DNA from 3 places in the Blautia obeum ATCC 29174 genome. Region 1 is predicted to be linked to each of the others. Evidence: predicted binding sites of a transcription regulator. Region 1 holds the regulator's gene; each other region holds the start of a gene.
What was found. Region 1 encodes Rex, which represses fermentation and respiration genes when NADH is low (regulators of the CRP and FNR family bind a similar motif). Its sites were predicted from a motif close to ATTGTTAANTANTTAACAAT; they were not measured.

Region 1 (10,702 bases):
CCAGAAACCACTGTACTTTTTCGGCAGCCTGGTACGTAGTTCCAATTCCCGGGCCGATCACCACAATATCGCACCAGTCAAGATCTTTTGCAAAATCATCGCCACAGTCAAGCATCGCCTCCGGCAGCATTGTCTGCAGTGGAATCCGATTCTCTTCTGCCGTAACGATTTTCACCATTCCGATGCCCACTGCAAAAGCTCCCGACGCACTGAGGTAAGCCGCCCCACACATGCCCGGACTTCCGGCAACGACCAGAATCTTTCCAAAAGTTCCTTTGTTTCCATCAACAATTTTATCCGGCAGAAAATGAATATCTGTTTTTTCTGTCTGCCATAAATATGGTTTCACCTTATCACTCGCGTAGATGCCAACATCCGCAACGATCACTTTACCGGCAAATTTCCTGCCCGGATACAGGCAAAGGCCTGCTTTCCGAAATGCAAATGTCACTGTCAGATCTGCATGAAAAGCAACTCCAAGTTCTGCTCCTGTATCGCCATTTACTCCGGACGGAATATCAACAGCCACTTTCCAGGCATTCAACTGATTCAGTGCCATGATCACATCTCTGTAACTGCCCTCGACCGGACGACTCAGCCCAACGCCGAAAATGGCATCTACTATAGTAGTATATTCCTCTGTTTCCAGGTTATTCACAACCGGCACCTGACAGGCAGCTGCAATATCCAGCTGACGCTGCATTTCCACAGTCCTGTGGTCCGGATTCCCCACCAGATACAGACTTGTACGATAACCATGCAGTTTCAGAATACGGGCAACAGCCACGCCATCTCCTCCGTTGTTCCCGTTTCCGCAGACACAGAGAATCCGTTCTTCCTGTTTTTTGTCTGCCAGCGTCCGTTCCAGTTCTTCTGCGACTTTCAGAGCTGCCCGTTCCATCAGGACACAGGACGGAATCCCGATTCCCTCAATCATATTTCCATCAAGAGCTTTCATTTCTTTACAGGTCACAATCTGTTTCATTCTTTTTCCTCACCTGCCATAATTAGCATAAAAGGCCATTACGCAGCCTCCTTGCCATAAGGAGCCGGGTAACAGCCTGTCTGTCCGTCCTGCCATCACTTTATAAGTGCTGCTTATTTCTCATCGTCTATATGTTCCTGACGATACTGACTGAGATTATAGGATAATGTCATAAGACTCTCTGAAAGATGAACATTCTCCACGATCACATCATCCGGAGTATCCAGATCGATATGTGCAAAATTCCAGATAGCTTTGATTCCGTTCTCGATCAGAATCTCCGCCATATCACGTGCCTTATTCTTCGGCAATGTCAGAATTGCGATCTCAATATTGTTTTCTTTCATAAAGAAAGGAAGATCACTGATCATCTGAATCTCAATCCCACGAACCGCAATTCCCTCAAGTACCGGATTTACATCAAAAATACCGACCAGCTTGAATCCTCTCTTCTCAAACTCAACATAATTGGCAAGTGCCTGCCCCAGATTACCAGCTCCTACAATGATCATCGGATGCACGATATCCAGCCCCAGGATCTTACCGATCTCTGTATAAAGATATTTTACATTATAACCGTATCCCTGCTGTCCAAATCCCCCGAAATTATTCAGATCCTGACGTATCTGAGACGCTGTAACACGCATTTTTTTACTAAGATCATTGGAAGAGATTCTCTCTACATTGTCTTCCAGAAGTTCACCAAGGTATCTATAGTAACGTGGCAGTCTCTTAATCACAGCTTTTGAAATCTGTTTTGCTTCCACCGTTGTCCCTCCTTACACTTTCTCGTTAATTATAACGAATTGACATTTTGTTGTCAATCAATGTTGTCAAATATGTACAATTTTCATTGATTTTCCTTTACAAAGGCCATTTTTGCTTTTATAATCATACCGTATATTTACTTCGGAGGAATAACTATGATTTTATCATGTCAGGGTATCTCCAAATCCTTCGGTGAAAAAGTGATTCTGGAAGATGCCTCTTTTCATATAGAAGAACGCGAAAAAGCTGCTCTGATCGGTAATAACGGTGCCGGCAAAACCACACTTCTTCGCATTATAATGGAAGAGATCCATGCAGATGCCGGACAGGTAGTTCTTGCCAAGGACAAACGCATCGGTTACCTCGCCCAGTATCAGGATGTGCAGGGACACCTTTCTGTATATGAAGAACTCTTAAGCACCAAACAGTATATCATCGATATGGAAGAACGCCTTCGTGCCATGGAAGTCCAGATGAAAAATGCTTCCGGCGAAGAACTTGACCGCCTGATGAACTCCTACACCCGCCTGACTCATGAATTTGAACTGGAGAATGGCTATGCCTACAAAAGCGAACTTATGGGTGTTCTGAATGGTCTCGGATTTACAGAAGAGGATTTTACCAAACAGGTGGCGACTCTTTCCGGCGGTCAGAAAACACGTGTTGCCCTCGGTAAACTGCTGATTTCCAAACCAGATATCCTTCTGCTCGATGAGCCTACCAACCACCTGGATATGGAAAGCATTGCCTGGCTGGAAACTTATCTTCTCAATTATCCTGGTGCTGTTTTCATTGTATCTCATGACCGCTATTTTCTGGACAAAGTTGTCACAAAAGTCATCGAGATCGATGCCGGACAGGTTCGTATGTATGCCGGTAATTACTCCGCTTATGCAGAGAAAAAAGCACAGCTTCGTGATGCCCAGTACAAGGCATATCTCAACCAGCAGCGCGAGATCAAGCATCAGGAAGCCGTTATCGTCAAGCTGAAATCTTTCAACAGAGAAAAATCCATCAAACGTGCAGAGAGCCGTGAAAAGATGCTGAATAAGATTCAGCGGATCGACAAACCGATCGAAGTCCAGAGCCAGATGCGTCTTTCTCTTGAGCCACGCGTGGTCAGTGGAAACGATGTCCTTACCGTAGAAGATCTCGCCAAAAGTTTCCCACAGCAGAAACTTTTTTCCAATATTTCTTTCCAGATCAAACGAGGCGAGCGCGTAGCACTGATCGGAAACAACGGAACCGGCAAAACTACAATGCTCAAGATTCTCAACGGACTTCTGGATGCAGACACCGGAAGCTTCTCTCTGGGTGCCAAAGTGCAGATTGGTTACTATGATCAGGAGCATCATGTACTTCATGCAGAAAAAACAATTTTTGAGGAAATTTCAGACACATATCCGACACTGACCGAGACACAGATCCGTAATATGCTGGCAGCATTTCTCTTTACCGGAGACGATGTATTCAAAGTGATCTCCTCTCTTTCCGGTGGCGAACGAGGCCGTGTTTCTCTTGCAAAACTGATGCTCTCAGAAGCAAACTTTCTGATTCTCGATGAGCCTACCAACCACCTGGATATCGCATCCAAAGAAATCCTGGAGGAAGCCCTGAACAGCTACACCGGAACGGTACTGTACGTTTCTCATGACCGTTATTTCATCAACCAGACTGCAACCCGCATTCTTGATCTGACAAATCAGTCAGTTGTCAACTATATCGGTGATTACGACTACTATCTGGAGAAAAAAGAAGAACTGACTGAGAAATATGCTCCGACTGCACAGGAAGCCACCGAAGAAGTTAATGAAGAAACACCTTCTGAGGGAAAACTCACCTGGCAGCAGCAAAAAGAAGAACAGGCTCGCAAGCGTAAACAGGAAAACGAACTTAAAAAAGTCGAAAAACGCATCGAGGAACTTGAAACACGAGATAAAGAGATCGACGACACTCTCGTTCTTCCGGATGTCTGTACGAATGTAGGACGCTGTGCGGAACTGAGCCGCGAAAAAGACAAGATTCAGGCAGAACTTGAAGAATTATATGAAAAATGGGAGGAACTTGCATAACTGCAATTTTCTCTCCCATATTACAAGAGCCACTGTATCGCAATTGATACAATGGCTCTTTTGTGCGTATATTAAAGCATTTTTTCCAGAGATTCTCTGATTGCAAGGATGAAATCACGGCTGTTCAGTACAGTCGGATTCTCAATCGTTGTAATCAGTGCAAGGTCTTTGGTCATCTTGCCACTTTCAATCGTGGAAAGGGTAGCTTTTTCCAGTTTATCTGCAAACTCTTCCAGTTTCTGATTGCCATCCAATTCTCCACGTTTACGAAGAGCTCCTGTCCATGCAAAAATCGTTGCCACAGAGTTGGTAGAAGTTTCTTTTCCTTCCAGATGACGATAATAATGTCTCTGTACTGTTCCATGCGCTGCTTCATATTCGTAATATCCCTGAGGAGAAACAAGTACTGATGTCATCATTGCAAGAGAACCGAATGCAGAAGAAACCATATCGCTCATAACATCTCCGTCATAGTTCTTGCATGCCCAGATAAATCCGCCTTCTGCCTTCATAACACGCGCTACGATATCATCGATCAGACTGTAGAAATAAGTAAGTCCTGCTTCTTCGAATCTGTCCTTAAATTCTGTGTCAAATACCGTCTGGAATACTTCTTTGAATTTCGCATCGTATGTCTTGGAGATTGTATCTTTCGCACCAAACCATACATCCTGCTTCGTATCCAGTGCATAGTTAAAACAGCTTCTTGCAAAGCTTTCAATGGATGCAGTCATGTTGTGCATGCCCATCGCAACTCCCGGTGCTTTGAACTCCTGTACAAGGGAGCGTTTCTCTTCACCGTCTTCTGAAGTGTAAACCAGCTCAACCTTACCTGGTTTGTCAATGTACATCTCTGTATTCTTGTAAATATCTCCATATGCATGACGCGCAAGTGTGATCGGTTTCTTCCAGTTGCGTACACATGGCTCAATTCCCTTTACAACGATCGGTGCACGGAATACTGTTCCATCAAGGATTGCACGGATCGTACCATTCGGGCTCTTGTACATCTTCTTGAGATCATATTCGTCCATACGTGCATGATTTGGTGTGATCGTCGCACATTTTACTGCAACACCATATTTCTTAGTTGCTTCGGCAGCATCGATCGTAACCTGGTCATCTGTTTCATTACGATAATTTAACCCAAGATCATAATACTCTGTGTTCAGATCAATAAACGGAAGAAGAAGTTCATCTTTGATCATTTTCCAGAGGATTCTGGTCATCTCATCTCCGTCCATCTCTACCAACGGTGTCGTCATTTGAATTTTTTCCATAATACGTCTCCCTTGTCTGATATCTGATTTTCTGTCACTGGTCATTCTCTTTATAATTATCTGTAAACAATGACCAATTTCCTATTATTCTATCCGAAAAAAGGATTTCCGTCAATACTTTCGGCCTTTACTATGGTAAAATCATGCATTTTTGTTTATACAATAATGTAGTTTTCCTATAATGCCAAAAACTTTTTGCAGTTGAACTTTCCCCATCCCTGCTGGTTTCTCGGCAGTCCCATATCATCGCAGCTGTCTCGCAGCATCATTTTAATCTCTACATTGGAAAGCAGAGAATCTTTTTCCAGTGCCAGCGCAATCGCACCGGACACCAGCGGTGTTGACATGGATGTGCCGCTTTTCATGCTGTACAGGTTTCCAGCTCCCGGCGTACATGCCATAATCTGCCGTCCCGGTGCCACCAGATCCGGTTTACACACGCATTCAAATGTTGGTCCGCGCCCGGATACTGCCCGCTTTCCCGAGAGCATATCACTGGATCCCACCGTAATGATCTTTTTGCTGCATCCAGGTGCCGTCACGCTCCCCGGCTTTGGTCCCTGATTTCCTGCCGCCGCAACCACCACCAGGCCTTCATCCCATAATTTCTCCACACCCTGCACCAGTACATCCTGCTCGTTTCGTGTGCGATAAGTCGTTCCCACAGAAATATTAACAATTCGAAGCTTGTATCGTTCCCTGTTCTGTAAAATCCAGCGAAAAGCCTGCAGGACATCTTCTTTATTTCCATTTCCAAACCGATCAAGTACTTTCAGCGCTGCTATCCTGCTGCCTGGTGCCATCCCTTTATATTTTCCCATGGAGGCCCTGCCACTCCCGGCCAGAATTCCGGCTACACAGGTTCCATGTCCATTGTCGTCATATGGAACTTTTTTATGTGCAATAAAATCCGCAAAAGCACAGATTCTGCTGTCAAAATCTATATGCGGATAGATTCCCGTGTCAAGAATTGCCACTCCGATTCCCTTTCCTGTATAAAATGACTCGTTCATGCATATACTCCAGATAAAGGTTTCTATATTAATATATTCCAGTTTCAGTGAAAGGGGGTGCGGAATTTGATCATTGTAGCACTTATTGTGTTTTTCTGCCTGCAGGCATTTGTGCTCTTCTGCTGCCTCGCCGCCGGAAATGACCCCGGATCACAGGAAATATCCGACCAGGAACAGATGGAATATATCCAGATGTGGATGAAAGATAAAAAGCGGAAAACCTGAAAAAAAAGAGAAAGCCTCTCGACTTTCTCTTATCATAAATAATCATTCACCAACAGCTATTCCGTTTTATCCTCTGCCGGGGTCTGCTCACTGCCTTCTTCTGAACCGTCTTCTCCGGTATTGTCTTCTGTATTTCTGACTACCGCATCCTCCGGTGCATCGGTTGGCTTTGTAATTGTAATATTTCCAAGATCTTCTACCGTCTCCTGTTTTGAAAGAGTCGCCTTATAATCATCACGCTCAGCTCTTTTGGATCTGTTTACCTTCACCATCATTGCCAGGCATACAATCAGAATGACAACCAGAATATAATATCCTGCCGAAGACAAAAAGCTCTTTCTATGTCTGTGTTTATGCTGTGACATACAAGTATCCCTTCACATTATTCTGCAGCTGTTTCAGTATCTGCAGCTCCTGCATCTGTAGTCTGTGTTTCAATTTCATTTTCATCTACAGCGCTTTTATCAAGAAGTGTGATTGCTCCAAGGAATGGAAGTATAACTTTAAGTTCACCTGTTACAGGGTCAATTTCATCAATTGTGATAAATACAACTTTTCCTGTTTCCGGATCAACCAGCATCAGAAGCAGATCTTCTGCTTTCTTTTCTTTTGCAGCATCAATCTTAACTTTTACTTCAAGATCTCCATTAGTCTTATAGGTAATTTCATCACCGATCTGCTTAAATTACTGCATTTTCTTCGCCAATCCCATTTTGTTATATCCCATAGTAACCAAAATGTCATCCAAAGAATTTAACAAAGAGTCTCTTGCCATTGGAACTAATATGCTATCTGCAATATCATTGTAATTATCTGGTAATTCATTTAATTCAAATATAACATCTGAAAGTAATTCTATGCTGTTATATTTGGAACAACTTTCTGGATTTTTCTCTGACGTATACTCTCCTCCAAGTCAATCACCATCGGCTTTCCATCGAAATCTTTTGCATGTAAACGAATCCCTTTATATTTTTCAGTATCGTTAGTTCCATAGACGAAGATTTCAATTTCTTTTTCGGTCCAGTCAGTTCTGGTTGCAATAAATTCGACATTCAAACAATTTTTAAATACATCAAATATATCACCTGCTTCCGGATCCAACAACCAATAAACCTCATTTTTAACCTTATTTATATATTCACACCATTCCTCTTCATCTAAAAAAGTTAACGTTCTTAAACATAAATGAATATCTCTTTTATCTAACACCCTACTTTCAAAAACTCTATCACATCTCACATAATATCGTACAATCTCTGCCAACAATCTTGAAATTTCCTCAATGTTACTGTCAGTTTCATTTTTGGGTATTTCCAAATCCACAAACTCATTAATTGCCGCAACATGCACTTCATCACCCGGAAATGAACTTATCACCTCAATCTGATTGCGATATACTTTTCCTCCCTTAATATAGTTCGTTATATTATAAATCAATTTGTCTCGGCTGTATCCTAAATAACACAAATTTTCATATGTCAAAAATTGATATCGTGAGTCAACCAGTACTTCCGCAAGTTTTTTATTTTTTGCCACATTAGTAGGAAAAAGTTCAATGCTTTCTCCCGATGTTACCTTTCCATAATACTGAGGCCAAATATTTTTATATATAGCTAATGCTAATATCTGTTCAGCCATATCCTTAAATTTACTTACTTTAAGCCTTTTAATATTATTTTTATAATATAATCCAAAGAATAAACCATAGTCATTCAAAATCGCATATTGCATACGATAGTCTTTTATATATGGGGCTGCCATATAAACCAGACTTTTTTCTGCCGAACGTTCAGTATAAAACAAAATTGTATTAATAAGTATCTCCCCATAAGCTTCCTCATAAGCTTCTCCGTAAAGCTCTCTAAGTTTTTTATTTACTTTCTTAAGATTTTCCCGGAAGATATCTTCGGAGCTTCTTTTATTCATTCCTGGAACTATTGGAAGAATATAATCAAAAAACTTCGCATGCTGCAGCTCATTCAGAACCTCATCCTTAATCACATATATAAAACGAACATATTTTTCCCCCTGTAGTCTCTGATTGAGCATATAATTGATTTCCCTTAAACGTGAGAAAATCTCTATACAGTCCTTCTGGTTCAAACGGTCCATATCCTCAAACACTACTGTTCGGTCTACTTTATCCGCAATTTGTTCCAGACAGTAAATAAGTTCCGTCGCATATAGATCCAGATAATCCTCACATGCACTTCTTTCGATATCAATTTCTGTGTTGTCTGATTTCACAGCTATATTTTTCAGGCGCATCTGTGTCAGCATATAATAAATCAAATGTCGGCCAATCACTACGACTGCTACAAATACAATCAGATAGAGGAAAATATGAATTTGAGTTTTCCATTTTAATAACAGACAACTTTTGCCCACAACTGATTTTATCAAACTTCCCAAAGGCTGGTAAAAGATTAGTAACAATATCATTAATATCAGCAATCCGCCCAGATTGGCGTTAAGCCTTCCAAAGCAACTCGGCTCCTGAATCATATCAAATCTTCCTGCTTCAATATCTCTCTTATGAAAGCGAGCATAAATCTGAAGAAGAATCCGTCGTTCGATAATATTCTTCTCTTCTGATTCTTTCTCAGTGTCATCATTTATGTATTTTCCCAGCGAAACATATAAAAAATGAGGCTCTGTCTGTTTTTGCCGTTTATGTTTTTTACATTTTCTCAAAACCGGTATTTTGAAAATCCATTTTTCAAAAGCATTCTTCTCTTCGTCCCGTCTTTGCTGTCGTTTCTTATCATACGAATGCAAAATACTACTCTTACCGATTCCATGACTGCCAGATACCGCCATGTTGCATATACGCGGCTCAGCAAATGCTTCATCCAAATATTGATAGTATATTTTTAAATCGTCCGTTTCTTTCAAATCCGCATCATAAGATAGCGGAAACAAAAGTTTGTCTGTATTTTTCTCTTCCATCTTTTGTTCTCCTGTAAAACACCACCTGTCAGTCATCTCCATACGCTGACTAACCGGTGGTATTTTTATATCATCTCATACTTTTCTATCACACAACTGTATTTTTTCGTTTTTCTATCATAATTAATTCCCGCGAGGAGCAGGTTTCCGTGATACTCTTTCAATGCTTCTGCGTATCGTTTCTCTTTTATCTGTGCAATAGCTCCTTCTGCATCTTTGTCCCATTTTAACTCGATTACCGCTGCCGGTTTATCTGCATGAAGTTTTCTTGGCACAAAACAGATATCCTCAAATCCTTTTCCTGTTGGCAATTCTCTTATAATTGTGTAATATTCCCTTGCAAAATAAAAGGCAAGGTTAATCGTACAACTCAGAGAATTTTCATCATTATACTGTAATATTGAAATTTCTCGATGTGCCCGGTCTATTCCATCTGCAACAGCATCCGCATTCATACTCCATAAATCCTAAAGCAATTTTCTGGAAGCTTCTACTGAATGAATAACCTCATTCCAATCCATCGTACTGATAGCATTGACATATTCCTGAGATACTTCCTTATTAGGAATTGCGACTATTTTATCCGGCCAATGATAACTGAGATATCCTAAATGCACAAGCAAAGTCAATATATCATCTCTGCTTTGAAATGATGTCATATCATTTGAAAACGTACCTGTATTGATCTGTACCCGATCACCTGCCAATATTTTTATAACAGAGTCTTTGAGTCCATCAAAATTCATACATATATATGCCTTTAATGCTTCGTACGTCTCTGTCTGGTTCCAATAATTGTCAAAAATCCCACTGAGCATGGCATCTACTACAGATTTTGGATTATACATCGCATAAACTTTTAGTTTCTGTGCTTCCACAACAGATAACTCATATCCATTATACCATGCTTTTGTTTCCTCAAAACTTCTGTCATATTTGCTGCAAAGCTCCTGAACTTCTTTTTCCGTAAATCCGAAAAACTCTGCCATTTCACGTGGGTTAAGCATAGAGTACTCAGAAAACATATTTAATGCAGAATGTGAACCATATTTCTTAATCGGAAGGATTCCTGTCATATAAGCAAGCGCAACATATTCTTTATTCTTCAGCCACATTCTGAGAAAGTCCAGATATTTTTTCTGTACTTCTTTATCCTGCTTATATTCTCGAAAAAGGCAGTCCCATTCGTCAATCAATATAACAAACTGACATTTTGTCTCTGCAAAAACATCCTGCATGGCAAATATAAGACGGTCACTGCTGACAACCTCCGGATAAGCACTTTTTAAATCTTTAATCAATCTCATTTGCAGAATACTCAACATATCCTCAACGCTCTCACTCATGCTCAAAAATTCCTGCATATTAATTTTAATCACATCATATTTATTTAAATGTTTCTGGTAT
Region 2 (10,702 bases), 650 kb from region 1:
CGCATGAGGTTGCACATGGCTCTCTGAGACTTACTTTAAGCGATGAGACAACAAAAGAAGATCTTGATTTTACAGTAGATAAACTGAAAGAAATTGTACAGTATCTGAGAAGTATGTCTCCATTATATGAAGATTTTATCAAGAAACATCAGCAGTAATAAATAAAAGTGTTTATCAAGGGCAGACGATGATAGACCGAAGAAAATAAGAAGAAAATAACAGGAGGAAGTTATATTATGTACAGTGAAAAAGTTATGGATCATTTTCAGCATCCAAGAAATGTAGGAGAAATCGAAAACGCAAGTGGTGTAGGAACCGTTGGTAACGCTAAATGTGGCGATATCATGAGAATGTTCCTTGATATCGATGATAAGACTCATATCATCAAAGAATGCAAATTCAAAACATTTGGCTGTGGTGCTGCTGTTGCAACCAGCAGTATGGCAACAGAGATGGTAAAAGGAAAAACTATCGAAGAGGCAATGCAGATCACAAATAAAGCCGTTATGGAAGCTCTGGACGGACTTCCGCCGGTCAAAGTACACTGCTCACTTCTTGCAGAAGAAGCAATCCATGCTGCACTGTGGGATTATGCACAGAAACATGGAATCGTGATCGAGGGACTGGACAAACCAAAGTCTGACATCAGTGAGGGTGAAGAGGAAGAAGAATATTAATAAATTCGGCTGTGAGGGGGAGAATGCCAACGGTAAAATAGAGAATGCTGTTTGGAAATATTAATTTGTAGCAAACAGTAAATTGTGAGGTGAAATGTTGACAGGACTTACAGATGAACAGGTAAATGAGCGAATCGCAGAAGGCAAGGTTAATGCGGACGAGAATCCGAATACCCGGACCTATAAGCAGATCATAAGAGAAAACACACTGACATTTTTCAACTTTCTGAACCTTGTACTTCTGGTGCTTGTACTTCTGGTTGGCTCTTATAAGAATGCATTTTTTGTATGTATCATTGTTATCAATACCCTGATCGGTATTGCACAGGAGATACGTGCCAAGAAAACAATCGATAAGCTGGCAATCCTTACAGCGAGAAAATCAGTTGTTATCCGTGAAGGACAGAAATGGACCGTTCCGACAGAAGAACTGGTACTGGATGACGTGGTCTGTCTCAAGACCGGTGATCAGGTACCGGCAGATGCGAGGGTGCTTGAAGGCAGTGTAGAGGTCAATGAATCTCTTTTGACTGGTGAATCAGACAATCTTCCCAAGAATGTGGGAGATGAGCTTTTTTCCGGAAGTTTTGTGACTTCCGGAGAGGCAAACTGTCAGATCATCCATGTCGGAAAGGACAACTATGCAGCCCAGATCACCAGTGAGGCAAAAGAATTCAAGCGTCACAATTCAGAACTGAAGAATTCTCTGAATGCGATTCTGAAGGTGATCAGTATCATTATTGTACCGATTGGAGCATTGTTGTTTTACAAGCAGTACTATATTGTTGGAGATACATTTAAGGATTCTATCGTAAGTATGGTAGCCGGAGTCCTTGGTATGATCCCGGAAGGCCTTGTTCTTCTGACCAGCGTTGCACTGACACTTGGAGCACTTGTCCTTGCTAATAAGAAGACACTGGTGCAGGAGCTCTATTGTATTGAGACGCTTGCCAGAGTTGACACACTTTGTCTGGACAAGACTGGTACGATCACCGAAGGAACCATGTGCGTGGAGCGTGTGGAGCCTTACAGAGTTTCTAAAGATGAGAGTACGGATGCGGAAGTCGATGCAGGACTGGCCGAGATTACGGAATCAGCAGAACTGACAGAAATGGATACGGAATCCAGACAGACAGAAGTACAGGCAGCCGAAGTATCCGATACAGAAATAACAGAAGTTTCTGTAACTGAGGTTTCGGCAGATGAAACAGACGCAGGTCCGGCATTTATGGACGAAGTCGGCGAGATCATGTGCAATATGATGTACGTACTCAAAGATCAGAATGCAACGATCGATGCATTGCGTAAACGTTTTCCGGCAAAGCAGGGTATGACACTGGAACATGTGATTCCATTTTCTTCCGACAGAAAATACAGTGGTGCCGTTTTTGAAGAAAAAGGCACATATTTGATGGGAGCAGCACAGTTCCTGTTTCCAGAAGATAACCAGGAGCTGACAGAACGATGTCAGGTATATGCTGAAGACGGGCTTCGAGTACTGGTTTTGGCGCATAGTTCCCAGATGGTAGAAGGAACAGAACTTCCAGAGGGACTGGAACCGCTTGCACTGATGCTTATGACAGATGTGATCAGAGAGGAAGCACCAGATACACTGGCATTCTTTGAAAGCCAGGAGGTAGATCTTAAGGTCATTTCCGGTGATGATCCGGTGACGGTCGCAGCGATTGCAAAGCGTGCCGGACTTAAAAATGCCGACAGATATGTAGATGCGACGACATTGACATCCGATGAGATGCTTCAGGATGCAGTTGCAGAGTACAGCGTGTTCGGACGGGTGACGCCACAGCAGAAAAAAGCGATGGTTCAGGCACTGCAATCCCAGGGACATACAGTAGCTATGACTGGTGACGGTGTCAACGATGTTCTTGCCCTGAAAGAGGCTGACTGCAGTATTGCCATGGCACAGGGAAGTGATGCTGCAAAGAATATTGCAAATGTCGTTCTTCTGGATTCAAATTTTGCATCTATGCCGCATATTGTAAATCAGGGACGAAGAGTCGTAAACAACATCCGTACGGCGGCATCCATGTTCCTGATCAAGACGATGTTTTCCGTTATGTTGTCATTGCTGACGATCTTCTTTGGAAATACGTATCCGTTTGAACCGATCCAGATGTCACTGATCAGCGCGTGTGCGGTAGGTATTCCGACATTCCTGCTTGCACAGGAAAACAATTACGAGAAGATTGATCATACGTTCCTGAGGCATGTATTTATCAATGCGTTTCCGGCAGCACTCACGATTACATCGTGTGTGTTTGCGGTCATGCTCGTTTGTCAGAATGTATATCATTCCACAGAAATGTTGAATACAGCCTGTGTTCTTGTTACAGGATGGAACTATATGGCTGCATTGAAGACCGTTTATGCACCACTGAATACCTATCGTAAGACGATCATTTACGGTATGCAGTTTATATTCTTTGCGGCGGCCGTTATTTTCCAGAAACTGCTTTCTCTTGGTTCTTTGGATTTTGGAATGATCATCCTGGTATTCATACTGATGACCTTTGCACCGGTACTGATCGATGTGATCACTGTCTGGCTGAAGGGAATCTATGCACGTTCTCTGGATAAAGAAAACCCAGGAAAATTTACTGCATTTATTGATAAATTACGTAAATAGAATAGGAATTCGAATAAAAAGGCTCTGGTCAATTGTGACCGGAGCCTTTTGGTATATTTATGTACTTAAAAATTATTGTTTATTTCTGCACAGCCAGTAACATCCGAATGCCGGAATCTGCACACCCCTGGCTTCCATCTCTCGTCCGGAGATAAGATCTGTGTACATACCATCTTCTTCATTGATCCATGCAACTTTATCATTCTCACTGAAGTTGTAGATACCGATAAATTTCTCCTTATTATTCTCACGTATAAAAGCAAGAACAGAAGTATCCCAGGTGTCAATGGTGCGAATTGGAACATTACTGTTGAATACACTGTGGCTTGAACGGATATGCTCCAGTTTATTAAGCACAGGGAAAAGTTTGCCCTGTACAGTAGCAGGATCATGACGGTTTTCAGCCAGCTTCCAGTCGAATTTTCCTCTGTGAAGATAACGTGAATCATCGGATTTTTCCGGATCATCTTTGTAAGAATAATCATTCACCTGACCGATCTCGTCACCACTGTAAATTACCGGGATACCGGACTGAGAGAGCATGAATGCATGCAGTGTAATATCATAACGGACAGCTCTGTCCACACCTTCCTGATTTCCTTCAAATCCAAAACGCTCAATACCACAGAGAGAAGCTGTTGTTCCGCACAGTCTTGCATCACCAAGACGCGGATCATCATTATAAAGTTCTCCTCGTGCAAAAGAATCTGGATATTTTCCTGTAAGGAAATCATTCAGATATTTTTTATGAGGTACTTCCTGAATACCGAAGTTTTCAAGATATTCATAATCCAGTCCCCATCCAATATCGTCATGGCAACGCAGATAATTCTGGAATACATAATCTCTCGGAAGTTCGGAGATGATATCCAGCTGACGGCGAAGCAGGGAGACATCTTTTGTTGCAACTGTGTGCCATGTGCTTGCCATAGTCGTAACGTTGTACAGCAGATGACATTCTGGTTTTTCGACAGTTCCGAAATATGGAACAACTTTTTCAGGAGCCATGACAACTTCTCCGAGAAGAAGAACGCCAGGGCATACGATCTCACAGATCATACGCATGATACGAACGATGGTGTGAACCTGTGGCAGGTTACGGCAGTTCGTCCCAAGCTGCTTCCAGATATATGGTACAGCATCCAGACGGACAATATCTACACCCTGGTTAGCCAGGTACAGCATGTTAAAGATCATTTCGTTCAGGACGATCGGATTGCGGTAGTTCAGATCCCACTGATACGGATAGAAAGTAGTCATAACATGTTTATGAAGGTCTTCCAGCCAGGTGAAGTTGCCAGGTGCAGTTGTCGGGAACACTTCCGGGCAGGTCTGCTCATATAATGAAGGAATATCATAATTATCAAAGAAAAAGTAACGGTCCTGATATTCTTTTTCTCCTGCACGGGCGCGTTTTGCCCATTCGTGGTCTTCGGATGTATGGTTCATGACGAAGTCAAGGCAGACGTTGATGCCGCGATTATGGCAGGCAGCAGTCAGTGCTGCAAAATCATCCATGGTTCCAAGTTCTTCCTGAACCTTTCGGAAATCAGCAACTGCATAACCACCGTCACTGCGTCCCCTCGGGGAGTCAAGGAGTGGCATCAGATGCAGATAATTGACATTGCATTCCTGTATATAATCCAGTTTGGATTCCAGATTGGAAAGAGTACCGGCAAAAGCGTTGACATACATCATCATACCGATGAGATCGTTGCGTTTATACCATGTCGGATCTTTTTCGCGATTCAGATCAGATTCTTTCAGGGCATCATTTCTCATATCATAGAATTTCTTCAGGACTTTGAGAAGATCATTGAGATGCATTGTGACATATGGGTTATCCTGATACAGTTCACAGTAGAGCCATTTCAGCTCGTCCAGATGACGGGCAAGACGCTCACGATAGATGTGATCATCATCACGCTTATTTTCCAGTTTGACTGGTTCAGCTTTTGTAGTTTCGACTTTGGCAGTCTCTGTTTTTTTAGTCTCAACCTTAGCTGATTCGACCTTAGCTGTTTCAACTTTGACAGCTTCAGCTTTTTGCGTTTCAACTTTAGCAGGTTCGACTTTCTTTGTTTCAACCTTGATAGGCTCTGTTTTCTTAGTCTCGACTTTAACAGGTTCAGTCTTTGTTGTTTCAACCTTAATTGGTTGAACTTTTTTTGTAGTTATTTTCGGGGTTTCTGCTTTCGCAGCAGCAGCCTGGAAAGCAGAAGTTTTGGCAGCTTCACGCTTTTTCTGAAGACGTTTTTTTGCCATGATGGATCTCCTCCTTTTGTATCTTTATCTGAAAATTATAATTTGACAAATTCCGGTTTACGGTTTTGGAATACAGTATAGTACTTAAAACCGCAGTCTGCAAGTATTGCAGCAGCCTTATCGAAATCATAGGCAATTTTTTCCGGTCCATGCGCATCAGCACCGACAGTGATGATCTCACCACCAAGTTCGCGATAGCGGCGAATGACTGCACGGCAGGGATTTGGCTCTCCGAGGCCGTAGTGGAAACCGCCGGTATTCAGCTCAATTCCCCGTCCCTTGGCAATGACGGTGCGCAGGATCTCATCAAGAATATCCTGGTAACGTTCATAAGTATAGTATTTATTCTGATTCGGGCCATAGCGTACAATATAATCAATATGTCCATATACATCCATCTCAGAAAATGCATGCAGATTTTCGAGAATGGATTCAAAATATTCCCGGTAACATGCAGATTCTTCGCGCCCTTTAAAATATTCCTTATAATAAGGGTCATATCCATGGACAACGTGAGAAGATCCGATCACAAAATCAAACGGCATTGTTGCCAGAAGCTCGTGAAAGTAGTCGTGCAAATGTGGCTGCAGGCCAAGTTCAATACCGAAATGAATCTGTAGTTCCTTCTGATATTTTTCTCGGAGTCTAAAGAGAGTCTCTCTGTATCCATCAAGATCCAGCTCAAATATTTCATTATCCGGTGTAGGTGGGTAATCAGGATCCAGATGCTCTGTAAAACAGATGCCGGTGAGACCCCGGCAGATTGCTTCGCGGATCATATCTTCCATAGATGTGTCTGAGTCAGCAGAAAAAGAAGAATGCATATGGCAGTCCCATAAGATCTGATTTGACATTTTTGTATCCTCCTTTGTATGGATTGACATTATTATAGCATGCAAAAATCGCATATGCTATGGTTTCATTTCCTTTTAAATAGAAATTTCTGATGTTTTTTATAAAATCCCCTTGAATTTTTGTATGAGATTCGATACAATATGCAATAGGTTGACGTTTCTTTAACAAACGCCATAATCAACCATTTATTTCATAGGAGGAATTTATCATGGCAGTAAAAGTTGCAATTAATGGATTTGGCCGTATTGGTCGTCTGGCATTCCGTCAGATGTTTGGAGCAGAAGGATTTGAAATCGTTGCTATCAACGACCTTACATCCCCGAAAATGCTGGCTCACTTATTAAAATATGACTCAACTCAGGGAAGATATGCTCTGGCTGACAAAGTAGTAGCAGGAGAAGATTCCATCACAGTTGACGGAAAAGAAATCAAAATCTATGCAAAAGCTAACGCTGCAGAACTTCCTTGGGGAGAAATCGGTGTAGACGTAGTTCTCGAGTGCACAGGTTTCTATACATCCAAAGACAAAGCTCAGGCTCATATTGATGCAGGTGCTAAACATGTTGTTATTTCCGCTCCGGCTGGAAACGACCTTAAGACAATCGTTTACAATGTAAACCATGAAGGACTTACAAACGAAGATAAAATCATCTCCGCTGCATCCTGTACAACAAACTGCCTTGCACCAATGGCTAAGGCTCTTAACGATCTTGCACCGATCAAATCTGGTATCATGTGCACAATCCACGCTTACACAGGTGATCAGATGACACTTGACGGACCGCAGAGAAAAGGTGATCTGAGAAGATCTCGTGCAGCTGCAGTTAACATCGTTCCGAACAGCACAGGTGCTGCAAAAGCAATCGGTCTGGTTATCCCAGAACTGAACGGCAAACTGATCGGATCCGCTCAGCGTGTACCAACCCCAACAGGTTCTACAACAATCCTTACAGCAGTAGTTGAAGGAAACGTTACAAAAGAGCAGATCAACGCAGCTATGAAAGCAGCTTCTAACGAATCCTTCGGATACAACGAAGACGAAATCGTATCCAGCGATATCGTTGGTATGAGATTTGGTTCTCTGTTTGATGCTACTCAGACAATGGTTCTGCCACTTGAGAACGGCACAACAGAAGTACAGGTTGTTTCATGGTATGACAATGAAAACTCCTACACAAGCCAGATGGTTCGTACAATCAAACATTTTGGAAAACTTCTGAACGCTTAATTAAGTCCATAAGTTAAAGTGTGGAGTAAGTTGTTGCATTTTGCAATGACACAAATAGACTCAGTCAGGGTCCGGTCTGATTTGGACCGGGCCCATTTTTTATGAATTTGGAGGAATATTAGCATGGGATTAAACAAAAAATCCGTTGATGATATCAATGTAAAAGGCCAGAGAGTTCTGGTAAGATGTGACTTTAATGTACCTCTGCAGGACGGCAAAATCACAGATGAGAACCGTCTGGTAGCAGCTCTTCCTACAATCAAGAAGCTGATCGCAGATGGCGGAAAGATCATTCTTTGCTCACACCTTGGCAAACCGAAGGGAGAGCCGAAACCGGAACTTTCTCTTGCACCTGTTGCAAAACGTCTCACAGAGCTTCTGGGACAGGAAGTTAAATTCGTTCCGAGCCCGGTTGTTGTTGATGATACCGTAAAAGCAGCAGTAGCTGACATGAAAGACGGAGAAGTTATTCTTCTTGAAAATACACGTTATCGTGCAGAAGAAACCAAAAACGGTGATGAGTTCAGTAAAGAACTTGCTTCCCTTTGCGATGTATTCGTAAATGATGCATTTGGTACTGCTCACAGAGCACACTGCTCCAACGTTGGTGTTACCAAATATGTAGATACCGCAGTTGTTGGATATCTGATGGAAAAAGAAATCGCATTCCTTGGAAATGCAGTAGAAAATCCGGAGAGACCATTTGTAGCTATCCTTGGTGGAGCGAAAGTTTCCAGCAAGATCTCTGTTATCAACAACCTTCTTGACAAAGTTGATACTCTGATCATCGGTGGTGGAATGTCCTATACATTCTCCAAAGCTCTTGGCGGACACATTGGTAATTCCCTCTGTGAGGATGATTATCTTCAGTATGCATTAGACATGCTTAAAAAAGCAGAAGAAAAAGGCGTTAAGCTTCTTCTTCCTGTTGACAACAGAATCGGTGATGACTTCTCTAACGACTGCAATATCCAGGTTGTAAAACGTGGATGCATTCCGGACGGCTGGGAAGGAATGGACATTGGACCAGAAACAGAAAAGATTTTCTGTGACGCTGTAAAAGATGCTAAGACAGTTGTATGGAACGGACCAATGGGTTGCTTCGAAATGCCGAATTTTGCTCATGGTACAGAAGCAGTTGCTAAAGCTCTTGCAGATACAGAAGCTACAACTATCATCGGTGGTGGTGACTCCGCAGCAGCTGTAAATATCCTTGGCTATGGCGATAAGATGACTCACATCTCTACTGGTGGTGGAGCATCTCTGGAATTCCTGGAAGGAAAGGAACTGCCGGGCGTAGCAGCAGCTAATGATAAATAAAAAAGGAGATAATAAAAATGGCAAGAAAGAAAATTATCGCTGGAAACTGGAAAATGAACATGACTCCAAGCGAAGCAGTTAAATTAGTAGAAACTCTGAAACCACTTGTACAGAACGATGAAGTAGACGTAGTATTCGGTGTTCCGGCAATCGACATCGTTCCGGTTGTTGAAGCCTGCAAAGGTACAAATATTGCTGTAGCAGCAGAGAACATGTACTTCGAAGAAAAAGGTGCTTACACAGGTGAAATCGCTCCGGCTATGCTGGTTGACGCTGGTGTTAAATATGTTATCCTTGGACATTCCGAAAGAAGAGATTACTTCGGAGAAACAAGCGAAGACGTTAACAAGAAAGTACTTAAAGCTTTCGAACATGGTATTACACCAATCATGTGCTGTGGAGAATCTCTTGAGCAGAGAGAACAGGGCATCACTATGGACTGGATCCGTCAGCAGGTTAAAGTTGGTCTTCAGAACGTAACAGCTGACCAGGCTAAAACTATGGTTATCGCTTACGAACCAATCTGGGCTATCGGAACAGGTAAAACAGCTACAAGCGAACAGGCCCAGGAAATCTGCAAAGGTATCCGTGAGTGTGTTGCTGAAATCTATGACACAGATACAGCAGAAGCTATCCGTATCCAGTACGGCGGATCTGTAAATGCAGGAAATGCAGCAGAACTGTTTGCAATGGGTGATATCGATGGTGGACTTGTTGGTGGAGCTTCCCTGAAACCAGATTTCGGAAAGATCGTTAACTACAAATAATTATCAATAAGATGATTTTAAGAGTCAGATACTTCAAACCGGCCAGGTAAGAGGTATCTGGCTTTTTTTTGTTTCCAGAGACGTACAAATGTCCGCGCTTGACAAAATCCGCTTTATACAATACTATTAAACACAAGTGGTAAAATATTCACTGTTCACTTCGTTCACAGTAGCTTGGTCAAAATGCATTCCACATCACCTTCGGTGATAGCATTTTGCCCCGTATGTCTCGGGATTTTGCCATATTCATGGAAAAACACCTCGCGGGATATTACCTGTGAACAGTAATATAAGAATAAAGAGATAAGGGACGAGGAGAAAGGAGCCTATTTCAAAATGGATAAAAAAATCATTCGTGCTGCCCTTCTGGGCTTTGGTACAGTAGGAACAGGTGTATATAAGGTATTACAGAAGCAGAAAGAAGACATGATTCCGAAGCTTGGAAGTCAGATTGAAATCAAGAAGATCCTGGTACGTAATCTGGAAAAAGCTGCTGCAAAGGTTGAAGATCCGGCCGTTCTGACCAACAATTGGGATGAGATCGTAAATGATCCGGAAATTGATATTGTGATCGAGTTGATCGGTGGAATTGAACCGGCAAGAAGCTACATACTGGCAGCAATAAATGCAGGAAAACATGTCGTAACGGCAAATAAAGATCTGATTGCGGTACATGGTAAAGAACTTCTTGATGCAGCAGAAGCACATCATGTGGATTTTTTGTTTGAAGCAGCTGTAGCAGGTGGAATTCCGATCATTCGTCCATTGAAAGAATGTCTTGCCGGTAATCATATGGCAGAAGTTATGGGTATTGTCAATGGTACAACAAACTTTATTCTTACAAAGATGACCCAGGATGGAATGGAATTTAAAGATGCACTGGCACTTGCAACAGAACTTGGCTATGCAGAAGCCGATCCGACAGCAGATATTGAAGGACTGG
Region 3 (10,702 bases), 1.4 Mb from region 1:
TTACGATTATCTATAAGTGGACGAATGGGAAATGGTTAGTTCAGCATCTGCATCAGTCAATACCTGATTTGGAACAGATGGACGGTGAAGAGTTCCCTGTTACCTTGGGAAAACAGGTAAAAAAAACCCGGCAGGCATTTCATGCATTAGGCACTGCCTATTATTTGATCTTAAGGTTGAATTTAAAAACAAAGAGAGTTGAATTTGTTAAAAAAAATCGAAAAATAAATATTGATATTAAAGATAATAATATCGAATGGAATCTTCAGATCGAGACTATTGAAAGGATTATAGCAGAACCGTTTGTACAGAAGTGTATAGATTTTTTTGATATACAAACCATGGCAGCGCGGCTTCATAATAAAGAATCTATGTCTTCCGAATTCAAACTAAAGGAAGGATCATGGTTTCTTTCTATGGTAATTCCTCAGAATTATGATAAAAATGGAAATGTCACATCAGTATTGATTGCGAATCGAGATGTGACAGATGAAAAAATGCGGGAATTAAGACAGGAGGAGGAATTGCGGGAAGCTAAATTAAAAGCAGAATGTGCAAATAAAGCAAAATCGTCATTTCTGTTCAATATGTCACATGACATCCGTACTCCTATGAATGCAATCATTGGTTATGCCGAACTGGCATCCAGACATTTGCAGGAAACAGAAAAACTTGGCAGATATCTTGAAAAAATTCAAATATGCGGAAAAGAACTTTTATCGATGCTTGGTAATGTTCTGGATCTTGCAAGAATTGAAAATAATAAAGTCGAAATGGAATACACTGTTTCGAATGTTCATGAGTGCTTTGAAAATTGTATCATTATGTTCCAGCAACAGGCAGAAAGTAAAAATCAGACTCTCTCTCTGACAGAACAAATCATGTATCCGTATGTATATATGGATGCACCACATCTGTCAGAAGTCTGTCTTAATATTATAAGCAATGCGATAAAGTATACAAATACAGGAGGTGCTATATCCTGTAATGTTGTACAGAAATCTTGTGAAAAAGAAGACTGGTGCAATATGATCATTACCATTACCGATAATGGAATTGGTATGTCTGAAGAATTCCAAAAGCGTATTTTTGAAATTTTTGAAAGAGAACGTAACACGACATTAAGTCATATTGATGGCAGTGGCATTGGAATGGGCATTACAAAAAAGCTTGTAGAGCTCATGGATGGCACAATAGAAGTGGAAAGTAAGCAGGGTGAGGGTTCCACATTTACAGTAACTATTCCTTGCCGAAAAGCGTCAGAAGACGATTCTCTGGTGAAGAAAAACAGTAATCTGTGCAATAAGAATTGCCTGAACGGTGTTCGGATTTTGTTGGTTGAAGATAATGAGATCAACACTGAAATCGCAACGGAATTATTGACGGAAGAAGGATGTATTGTTGAGACTGCCAATGATGGTGTTGTATGTATTGACATGATTGAAAAAGCTGATGCTGATTATTACAAGATGATCCTTATGGATATCCAGATGCCGGTTATGAATGGATATGACGCTACATTAACTATCCGAAAGATGAAGGATACGAAAAAAGCCAGGATCCCAATTATTGCGATGACTGCCAATGCTTTCGCAGAAGATATACAAAAGGTTCTTTCTGTTGGAATGAATGCTCATGTTGCAAAGCCTGTTGATATGAATATTCTTGTCCCAACAATGATGAAATATTTAAAAGAATAAGACAATCCGGAGATATACATCAGACAGAGAACTACAAAGGAGCAGATATTATGAAAGCATGGGAAAGACTGATCAACTATGTGACAGTGCGTACGCCGAGTGATGAAGAGAGTGAGACAGTTCCGTCTTCTGTGTGTCAGTTTGATCTGGCGAGGAAGCTGGAAAAAGAAATGAAGGAACTTGGCCTGACAGAGGTAGTCCTTGATGATAAGTGTTATCTGTATGGAAAACTTCCGGCGACGGAAGGAAAAAAAGAGATTCCGGCACTTGGATTTATCGCACACATGGATACAGTTTCTGATTTTTGTGATCATGAGATCCGACCGATGGTTACCAAAAATTATGATGGCGGGGATCTGGTACTTGGCACAAGCGGACTGGTATTGAGTCCGAAGGAATTTCCACATCTGACAGGGCTAAAAGGACGTACACTGCTCACTTCGGATGGAACAACGATTCTGGGAGCAGATGACAAAGCAGGAATTGCAGAGATTCTGACTATGATTGAAAGAATCCAGACAGAAAATCGGCCGCATGGCACGATTTGTGTAGCATTTACTCCGGATGAGGAAATTGGAATGGGAGCAGAACATTTCAATCTGGATCAGTTTGGCGCAGAGTATGCTTATACTCTGGATGGTGACAGTGAAGGGGAGATTCAGTACGAGAATTTTAATGCCTGCAAAGCAGAATTTGAAATCAGGGGATTTAATGTTCATCCGGGTGAAGGAAAAGATACGATGATCAATGCCAGTCTGGTTGCGATAGAGATCAACAACTGCCTGCCATCTATGGAGACACCGAGAGGAACCGAAGACTATGAGGGATTTTATCATCTGATCAGCATGCAGGGGGAAGTCGGTGAAGCGAAACTTAATTATATTGTCAGAGATCATGACAAAAACGGATTCGAAGAGCGGAAGAAGACTCTTCGACTGATAGAAAAGAACTTAAATGCAAAGTGGGGCGAAGGGACGGTAACGCTTAAGATTACTGACCAGTACCTCAATATGAAAGAAATTGTAGAAGAGCACATGCATCTGATCGACCATGCGAAAAAGGCATGTGAGGCAGTAGGTGTGGCACCATTGATCCTTCCAATTCGTGGAGGAACCGATGGATGCCAGTTAAGCTTCAAAGGACTGCCGTGTCCAAATCTTGGAACAGGTGGACATGCTTTTCATGGACCATATGAGCATATCAGTGTGGAAGGAATGGAGAAGAGTGTGGAGCTCCTTCTTGCCCTGATTCAGGAATATACGAAATAATCTACGGAGTTGCAATAAAACGGTTAACATGCTCCATTGTGGCTTTTATAATCGAAAGATCTGCCTGTACATCGCCGGTCTCCAGAGAGTGATTGGCATTTGGCGTAAGAAAAAGAGGGACTTCTTTTTGTTCAGCCAGTGTACGGATAGAGTCTGTTTCTGCCCATGGATCTGCAGTACCGTGAAATGCAATGCTGCCGGGACGAGCAAAGGAAAAAGTGCCAGTCAGAGGTGTGAACAGGATGCTTTTTCCTTTTATATTATGTCTGGAAGCATAAGCGGAAGCGATAACTGTACCGATGCTTTTGGAAATAAAGAGAATGCTGCCATAGGAATTCCAGTCGATATCCTGCAGAGCCTGTTCTGTTTGTTCATAAGCAAGCTCAAAAGCCTGCTTCATTTTTGCGTGATCACCCTTGACATTCTCAGGGAGGGTTCCATAGGATACAGCGAGAATCTGATACCCATAATGTCTGGCAAGACGGCTTGCATAATACAGGAGTGGTTTGTCAGCAGTATAGCCGATTCCCGGGAAAATTACTGCCAGTTTTGGGGCGCTTTTATCAGAATCATAAGTATATGCAGATGCTTTGTCATAGAGCATTTGCTGATGAATTTTTTCCTGAAGGTCTTTTAAGGTCACAGAGATTGTATAAGGCTCTTCCGGGAGATAATCATAACCGGTGAGAACACCGTTTTCTTCCATGGCATAAACAATGTGCAATGCCCCCATAAGTTCCATATCGTCTTCAATATCAGAAAGTAATTCTTCGTATGTTTTCATCTTGATTTGTTCCTCGTATTTATATTTTATAAAATTCAGTCATGTGTATAAAAAACAAAATAATTATTGCATGTTTTATTAAAACGGGCAAGGAAAATTGAAAAACTCCTGCCAGTTACCTGGTTAAGGTGTCAATAAAATTGGGGAATAGCTTGCAAATCACGATCAAATAAAATATGATATAGAGATGTTAAACTATACAATGTAAGGAAAATATATGAAAAACAGAAACAAAGGTTTTACACTTGTGGAACTTGTGATCATCATTGCAATTCTTGCGATTCTTATAGGTGTTCTTGCACCGACTTATACCAAATATATAGAAAAAAGCAGGGAATCAACTGATCTTGCAAATGTCAGGACGGCGTATGACAAAGTGGTGATGGAAACGGGAATAGAGGGAAATGAAGATGTAAAGGAGATCGTTCATCTGAAGCAGAAAATAGACAAATGGCAGTCTTCAGATACGGTGACAATTGCCGGAATCTCTCATTCCAATGATGATCCGGATACGGATAACTGGAAAGGGTATCCTGTTGCAGGTGGAATATGCGAAGTGTCCATGAATCCTGAAACCGGTATTTTATTTGACTGGAAAACCGGAAAAGGAGACAGTGTAGAAAACGATGAAGTAAAAGAATACTGGTTTAACCTGGAAGAAAACTTCGACAGAGTTCTTCAGGAAAGTAATGCACTGAACGGTGTAACTGGCATCTTTGAAATCGATTCCAGATGCCAAAAATCTACTATGGTTCCAAGGATAGAGATGAAGATGGCATCTGACAGTCTCCTTAAGAAAGGAACCTGGGCATATTATGGAAGGGCGAAGGATGCTAGAAAACGTGCTTTGCTCTGGACTTCTGTTAATACAGATGTTGTCGGTGCGAACCAGAAGATTCCTGTGATTGTCTGCACGGCAGATAATAAATATTATGTAGCAGAATCTACAACCGCCAAACGTACAGGATATGGCCCTGATTACGTTGCGATTGCAGCGCAGATGAGCACAGGCACTGCAAAAAAAGAGCTGGATGAGACCGCAGTAAAATATGACAGTCTTCAGGCCGCATACGACGCATATAAAAAACTGCTCACAGATGGAAAATATAAGCAATATAAAAATTCGTTGGATTTTAATATTCATTGGTGAAGGTAACTGGTGAAGATGGTTATTCCTTTGCAGTTTACTGGTTGCTTTTATTTCTCCGACAAGCTATACTAATCTGAGCGACAAAGTATGGATTGGAGGATTTTTATAATGAAAATTGCAGTAACTTATGATAATGGAAATGTTTTTCAGCATTTTGGAAAAACAGAAAACTTTAAGGTTTATGAAGTAGAAGACAACAAAGTTGTTTCAAGTGAAGTGATCGGTTCTAACGGAACTGGACATGGTGCCCTGGCCGGACTTCTGGCAGAACAGGGGATTGATGTACTGATCTGCGGTGGTATTGGAGGAGGTGCACAGACTGCACTTGCGGAGGCAGGTATTCAGTTATGCTCCGGTGCACAGGGAAATACCGATGAAGTAGTAGAAGCTTATCTGAAGGGCGAACTGGAATCAGCAGGAACAACCTGTGACCATCATCATGAAGAAGGACATTCCTGTGGAAACCATGAGGAAGGGGAGTCCTGTGGAAGCAGCTGTGGCGGCTGTGGTTCACATAAACCGGCATTTTCCGGACCGAATGTAGGAAAGACATGCCGTACACATTACAAGGGAACATTCAACGATGGAACACAGTTTGATTCTTCCTATGATCGTGGACAGCCGCTGGAGTTTGTCTGCGGAGCAGGACAGATGATCAAAGGCTTTGATGCAGCTGTTGCAGACATGAAGGTCGGAGAAATCAAAGAAATCCATCTGATGCCGGAAGAGGCTTATGGACAGCCGAATCCGGATGCGATCTTTACTCTTGAGATTGAACAGCTTCCGGGTGCAGAGGACCTGACAGTAGGTCAGCAGGTATATTTGTCTAATCAGTATGGGCAGCCTTTCCCGGTCAAAGTTACAGCCAAAGATGAAAAGACAATTACATTTGATGCCAATCACGAGATGGCTGGTAAAGAGCTGAACTTTAAGATCGAGCTTGTAGAAGTAAAATAAATGTCGAAGAAGTGCGGAGTTTGTCAATAAGTTTCGAACTCTTTTGATGGACGTACACAGTGCGGCATGCTAGTATGGAAGAAAGAAAATTATGTAGCTGTCTGGCGGCATTAAAGGACAGTGATATGATTCGTTTCTGCTTTATTCTGTGCGGCATGCCGCTTCTTTTGTTCTAAGACCGTTCTGGTTGAGAAAGGGAAATCTCCATGTTTTACTTGCGTTGTCGGGCGAAATTTCCATGTGTAATGAATAGGATATGATGAAAAAAGACCGGAATGCGTTGTTTCGGTCTTTTTATGTGGTGGAAACTGATCTATCAGGGCATTCTTGAATTATCTGAATTCCACGGCATGTTTTCTTTTCCAGATGGGAAATAAATTTCGCTGGCAGACGTAATTCTTCCGTTGTTCAATGCTTATGGAATGGAAGAATGTTTTCCACATATCAGTATATTCATCTTCATAAGATTCTGTCTTTTGTAATACCGAAAATTCATCGTCCGTCAGATAGCGCAGATAATTTTCACCATCTTTTACATGTACACAGGCAGTTTTGCGGTTATCATCGATGATCATCCAGTGTTCGGAGGGCATACGGTTGGCAAAATGGTTGCCAACCAGCATGATTACATCATTCCGGGGCTCCAAATGACTGACATAGACCTGGTTTTCCAGACTTTGAAAACGGGCAAATTCCCGAAAATGATGCGCTTCATTTGATACCTGGCGCCGGAGTTCGAGAAGATTCATTACATGTGGATTCGTATATTGCTCGACTACAGTACTGCCAATAGCAAACCCCACCCGAAGAAAGTCATAGATTGCCTGCAGAGCGTTCTCATCCGCAGATAATGAGGCGTAGTAGATGTTCATGTATGCAGTTTCAGAGATGCTTCTCCGAATGGAGCGTATAACCTTTTCTGCTTTGGAAGGATCACCATCCACATGGATATATTCATCAAACATTGTTTGTTGAAAGATAGGTTCTTTCTTTAGTCCAATCTGGTTATGACCGACTTTCAGGGCTTCTGACCAGGCATCATAGATGCAGGTCATGATATCCGTTAAGCGGTCCTGGCAAGTATATATTTTCATATTTTTATTCCGTATTCTGATCCTATATGTAAAAGTGGCTGGAAACTGGCAGAGGGAAGTTTAGCCGATCCCAAAATCAGCGAGAGTCATCTGGGAATAAGATTCATTGGAATGTTGTACTTTCCAGGAATCTTTTGCATCTACCTGAACCAGCTGTCGGGTGATATAGGCTTCTTCAATGGGAGTACGATACATTTGTCTGCCACCGCAGGTGATAAAATAATGTGCGCGTTTCAAAACTACGCCCATTCTTTTCAGATTGTCAAAATTCAGACGGCCATATTGTCTGGCATAAGTGATCCGGCTGGCGGATTTTGGCCCGATTCCGGGAACCCGAAGCAACGTGGCATAAGATGCTTTTTCAACTTCCACTGGAAAGTGTTCCAGATGGTGCAGCGCCCAGTCGCATTTGGGATCCAGCAGTTCATTGAAGTTGGGCTGAGATTCGGATAACAGTTCATCTGCCTGGAAGCCATAGAAGCGTAGCAGCCAGTCTGCCTGATACAGGCGATGTTCCCGCAGAAGTGGAGGTGGAGTTCCAATCTGAGGGAGAATGGAGTCATCATTTAACGGAATATATGCCGAATAGAAGACTCGTTTCAGATCAAAGCCCTGGTACAGAGCCTGGCTCGTCTGTAACAGAGTATAGTCACTTTCGCCAGTGGCACCGATGATCATCTGGGTACTCTGCCCTGCCGGAGCGAAATTCCGTTTCAGATCGGACATGTCAAGAGGTGCCAGCTGACAGGCATTTTCCCATGTCAGGATATGTTTCGTGAATTTATTTTTATCACGGGAGATAAGATTCGGATCCTCTTTTTTGAGGGGAGGATTGTTCCCGGGTTTTGCATCGGTATTCTGCATATTGAGTTTTTCTCTGAAGGTTTTTTTGGAATCGTCTGAGAAAATACCATTTCTTAAAAACTGATTTCCCCGGCTTCGATCCATATATGCAGATTTTCCAGCAGCTATCCGGTGAGAGACAATAGTATTTTGTACTTTTCCCATGGGATTCAGGATATTCTGCATGGTTTTATTGGGGGCAAGAGAACGCAGAGCTGTTTCTGTCGGAAGTTCCAGATTGACACTGATGCGGTCTGCCAGATATCCGGCCGCGGCAAGCAGCTCGTCAGAGGCCCCGGGAATTGTTTTTACATGAATGTATCCGTTGAAATGGTACCGGGTACGGAGGAGCAGCAGTGTCTCACACATTTTCTCCATGGTATAGGTCGGATTTTTTAAGACACCGGAGCTTAAGAAGAGCCCTTCGATATAGTTCCGTTTGTAAAATTCAACGGTTAGTTCACAGATTTCCTGTGGCGTAAAGGTGGCGCGGCGTACATCATTGCTGGCACGGTTGATGCAATATTTACAGTCATAGGCACAATGATTTGTCATCAGGATCTTGAGAAGGGAAATACATCTTCCATCAGCGGCAAAACTGTGACAGATGCCACATGCCTCTGCATTGCCGAGCTCTCCTTTCTTTCCGCGTCGGCTGGAACCGCTTGAAGTACATGCGACATCGTATTTTGCTGCATCTGCCAGAATCTGTAACTTTTCCTGCGTTGTGTAATTATCATTTGTAATCTCTGTTATCATACATCTATTATACAAACACATGTTCTTGAAATCAAGAACTTTTTAGAACATTCGTTCGACAAAAGCTCCAAAAAGCTACCCATTGCAATGTCAGGGTGAGGAAGATTATAATAAGAAGAAACAGAAACCGGAAAAGTCGAAAAAATTAGTGTTGCACTCGTAAAAATACAATATATTGATAAAAACTTTCAAAATACAACTACAAATTGTACAAAATTAAAAGCATGCGTTAATTAATTGACAAAGGTGCTTTCAATAGTGTACACTAGCGGCGTGAACGAGGGAGAGTTCACATGTAACTATAATAAGATTCCGGTCTTATTTTTCTTTTAGGAGAAAAGTTAGACGGGACATACGCGGAATAAATTCTATTTTAGAGAGGTGCAAAAATGAAAAACTTTTCACAGTGGGAAGGTTTCAAAGGAAACCGTTGGAAAGAAAAAATCGACGTTCGTAATTTTATTTCAATGAACTACACACCATATGACGGAGATGCTTCCTTCCTGGAAGAACCTACAGAGGCTACAAACAAACTGTGGGGAAAACTTCAGGAACTTCAGAAAGAAGAGCGTGCAAAAGGCGGCGTTCTGGATATGGAGACAGAGGTTGTTACATCTCTGACAGCATATGGCCCGGGATACATCGATGAAGACCTCAAAGATCTTGAAAAAGTTGTTGGTCTGCAGACAGACAAACCGCTGAAACGTGCATTCATGCCATACGGTGGTATCAAAATGGCAGAGCAGGCATGTGAGACTTACGGATACAAAGTAAGCGACAAGATCAAAGACGTTTTCCATAACTACGAATTTAAAACACACAACCAGGGTGTATTTGATATCTACACACCAGAAATGAAAGCAGCCCGTCACAACAAAATCCTGACAGGTCTTCCGGATACTTATGGACGTGGACGTATCGTTGGTGACTACAGACGAGTAGCACTGTACGGTATCGACGCTCTGATCGAAGGAAAACAGAAAGACTTTGCAGCTTGCGACCGTCAGGGTATGAGACGTTATGACTTCCAGCTTCGTGAGGAAATCGCAGATCAGATTCGCGCACTCAAAGGCATGAAAGTTATGGCTGAAGCTTACGGATATGATATTTCACAGCCGGCTAAAGATGCAAGAGAAGCATTCCAGTGGCTGTACTTCGGATATCTTGCAGCAATCAAGACTCAGAACGGTGCTGCAATGAGTGTTGGACGTATCTCTACATTCCTTGATATCTATATTGAAAGAGATCTTGAGAACGGAACTCTTACAGAGAAAGAAGCTCAGGAGCTTGTTGACCACATGGTAATGAAATTCCGTATGGTTAAATTTGCACGTATTCCTTCTTACAACCAGCTGTTCTCCGGTGACCCGGTATGGGCAACTCTGGAAGTTGCAGGTATGGGACAGGATGGACGTACAATGGTAACAAAGAACGACTTCCGTTTCCTGCACACTCTGGAAGACATGGGACCGGCTCCGGAACCGAACCTTACTGTTCTGTATTCTTCAAGACTGCCGGAAAACTTCAAGAAATATGCAGCTGACATCTCCGTACTGACAAGCTCTATCCAGTATGAGAACGATGATGTTATGCGTCCGGTATGGGGCGATGACTACAGCATCTGCTGCTGTGTATCTGCTACTGAGACAGGTAAAGAAATGCAGTTCTTCGGAGCTCGTGCAAACCTTGCAAAATGCCTTCTGTACGCTATCAACGGTGGTGTTGATGAGAAGACAAAACAGCAGGTAGGACCTCAGTATCAGCCAATTACTTCTGAATACCTTGACTATGACGAAGTAATCGCAAAATATGACAAGATGATGGACTGGCTGGCTCATCTGTATGTTGGAACACTGAACATGATCCACTACATGCATGACAAATACTACTATGAAGCAGCAGAAATGGCTCTGATCGATACAAAGGTTGACCGTTCCTTCGCAACTGGTATCGCAGGATTCTCTCACGTAGTAGACTCCCTGTCCGCTATCAAATATGCAAAAGTTAAAGCAATCCGTGACGAAGACGGAATCACAACAGATTTCGTAGTAGAAGGTGACTTCCCACGTTATGGTAACGATGATGACAGAGCAGATGAGATCGCAACAACACTGCTTTCTACATTCCTTGAGAAACTGAAACATATC

Region 2: a site for Rex is predicted at 6,594-6,613, ahead of gap (type I glyceraldehyde-3-phosphate dehydrogenase). Genes of this name have one in related genera too.
Region 3: a site for Rex is predicted at 8,781-8,800, ahead of pflB (formate C-acetyltransferase). Genes of this name have one in related genera too.

What each region holds. Positions count from the first base shown of each region.
Region 1 covers NZ_CP102265.1:1,659,426-1,670,127, reverse strand. The annotation lists gene NQ503_RS07860 (bifunctional ADP-dependent NAD(P)H-hydrate dehydratase/NAD(P)H-hydrate epimerase) at 1-985, opposite strand, end outside; gene NQ503_RS07855 (redox-sensing transcriptional repressor Rex) at 1,099-1,752, opposite strand; gene abc-f (ribosomal protection-like ABC-F family protein) at 1,909-3,825, shown strand; gene NQ503_RS07845 (NADP-dependent isocitrate dehydrogenase) at 3,897-5,105, opposite strand; gene NQ503_RS07840 (S8 family peptidase) at 5,282-6,118, opposite strand; gene NQ503_RS07835 (hypothetical protein) at 6,185-6,343, shown strand; gene NQ503_RS07830 (hypothetical protein) at 6,400-6,708, opposite strand; gene NQ503_RS07825 (hypothetical protein) at 6,726-6,923, opposite strand; gene NQ503_RS07820 (YobI family P-loop NTPase) at 7,199-9,295, opposite strand; gene NQ503_RS17620 (PD-(D/E)XK nuclease domain-containing protein) at 9,361-9,750, opposite strand; gene NQ503_RS07815 (AAA family ATPase) at 9,763-10,702, opposite strand, start outside.
Region 2 covers NZ_CP102265.1:1,006,856-1,017,557, forward strand. The annotation lists gene nifS (cysteine desulfurase NifS) at 1-158, shown strand, start outside; gene nifU (Fe-S cluster assembly scaffold protein NifU) at 237-677, shown strand; gene NQ503_RS04835 (cation-translocating P-type ATPase) at 772-3,324, shown strand; gene NQ503_RS04840 (alpha-amylase family glycosyl hydrolase) at 3,397-5,589, opposite strand; gene NQ503_RS04845 (histidinol-phosphatase HisJ family protein) at 5,625-6,443, opposite strand; gene gap (type I glyceraldehyde-3-phosphate dehydrogenase) at 6,653-7,672, shown strand; gene NQ503_RS04855 (phosphoglycerate kinase) at 7,796-8,992, shown strand; gene tpiA (triose-phosphate isomerase) at 9,010-9,759, shown strand; gene NQ503_RS04865 (homoserine dehydrogenase) at 10,096-10,702, shown strand, end outside.
Region 3 covers NZ_CP102265.1:225,814-236,515, forward strand. The annotation lists gene NQ503_RS01065 (ATP-binding protein) at 1-1,700, shown strand, start outside; gene pepT (peptidase T) at 1,751-2,968, shown strand; gene NQ503_RS01075 (alpha/beta hydrolase) at 2,970-3,752, opposite strand; gene NQ503_RS01080 (prepilin-type N-terminal cleavage/methylation domain-containing protein) at 3,970-4,902, shown strand; gene NQ503_RS01085 (FKBP-type peptidyl-prolyl cis-trans isomerase) at 5,011-5,859, shown strand; gene NQ503_RS01090 (TIGR03915 family putative DNA repair protein) at 6,192-6,953, opposite strand; gene NQ503_RS01095 (putative DNA modification/repair radical SAM protein) at 7,014-8,555, opposite strand; gene pflB (formate C-acetyltransferase) at 8,945-10,702, shown strand, end outside.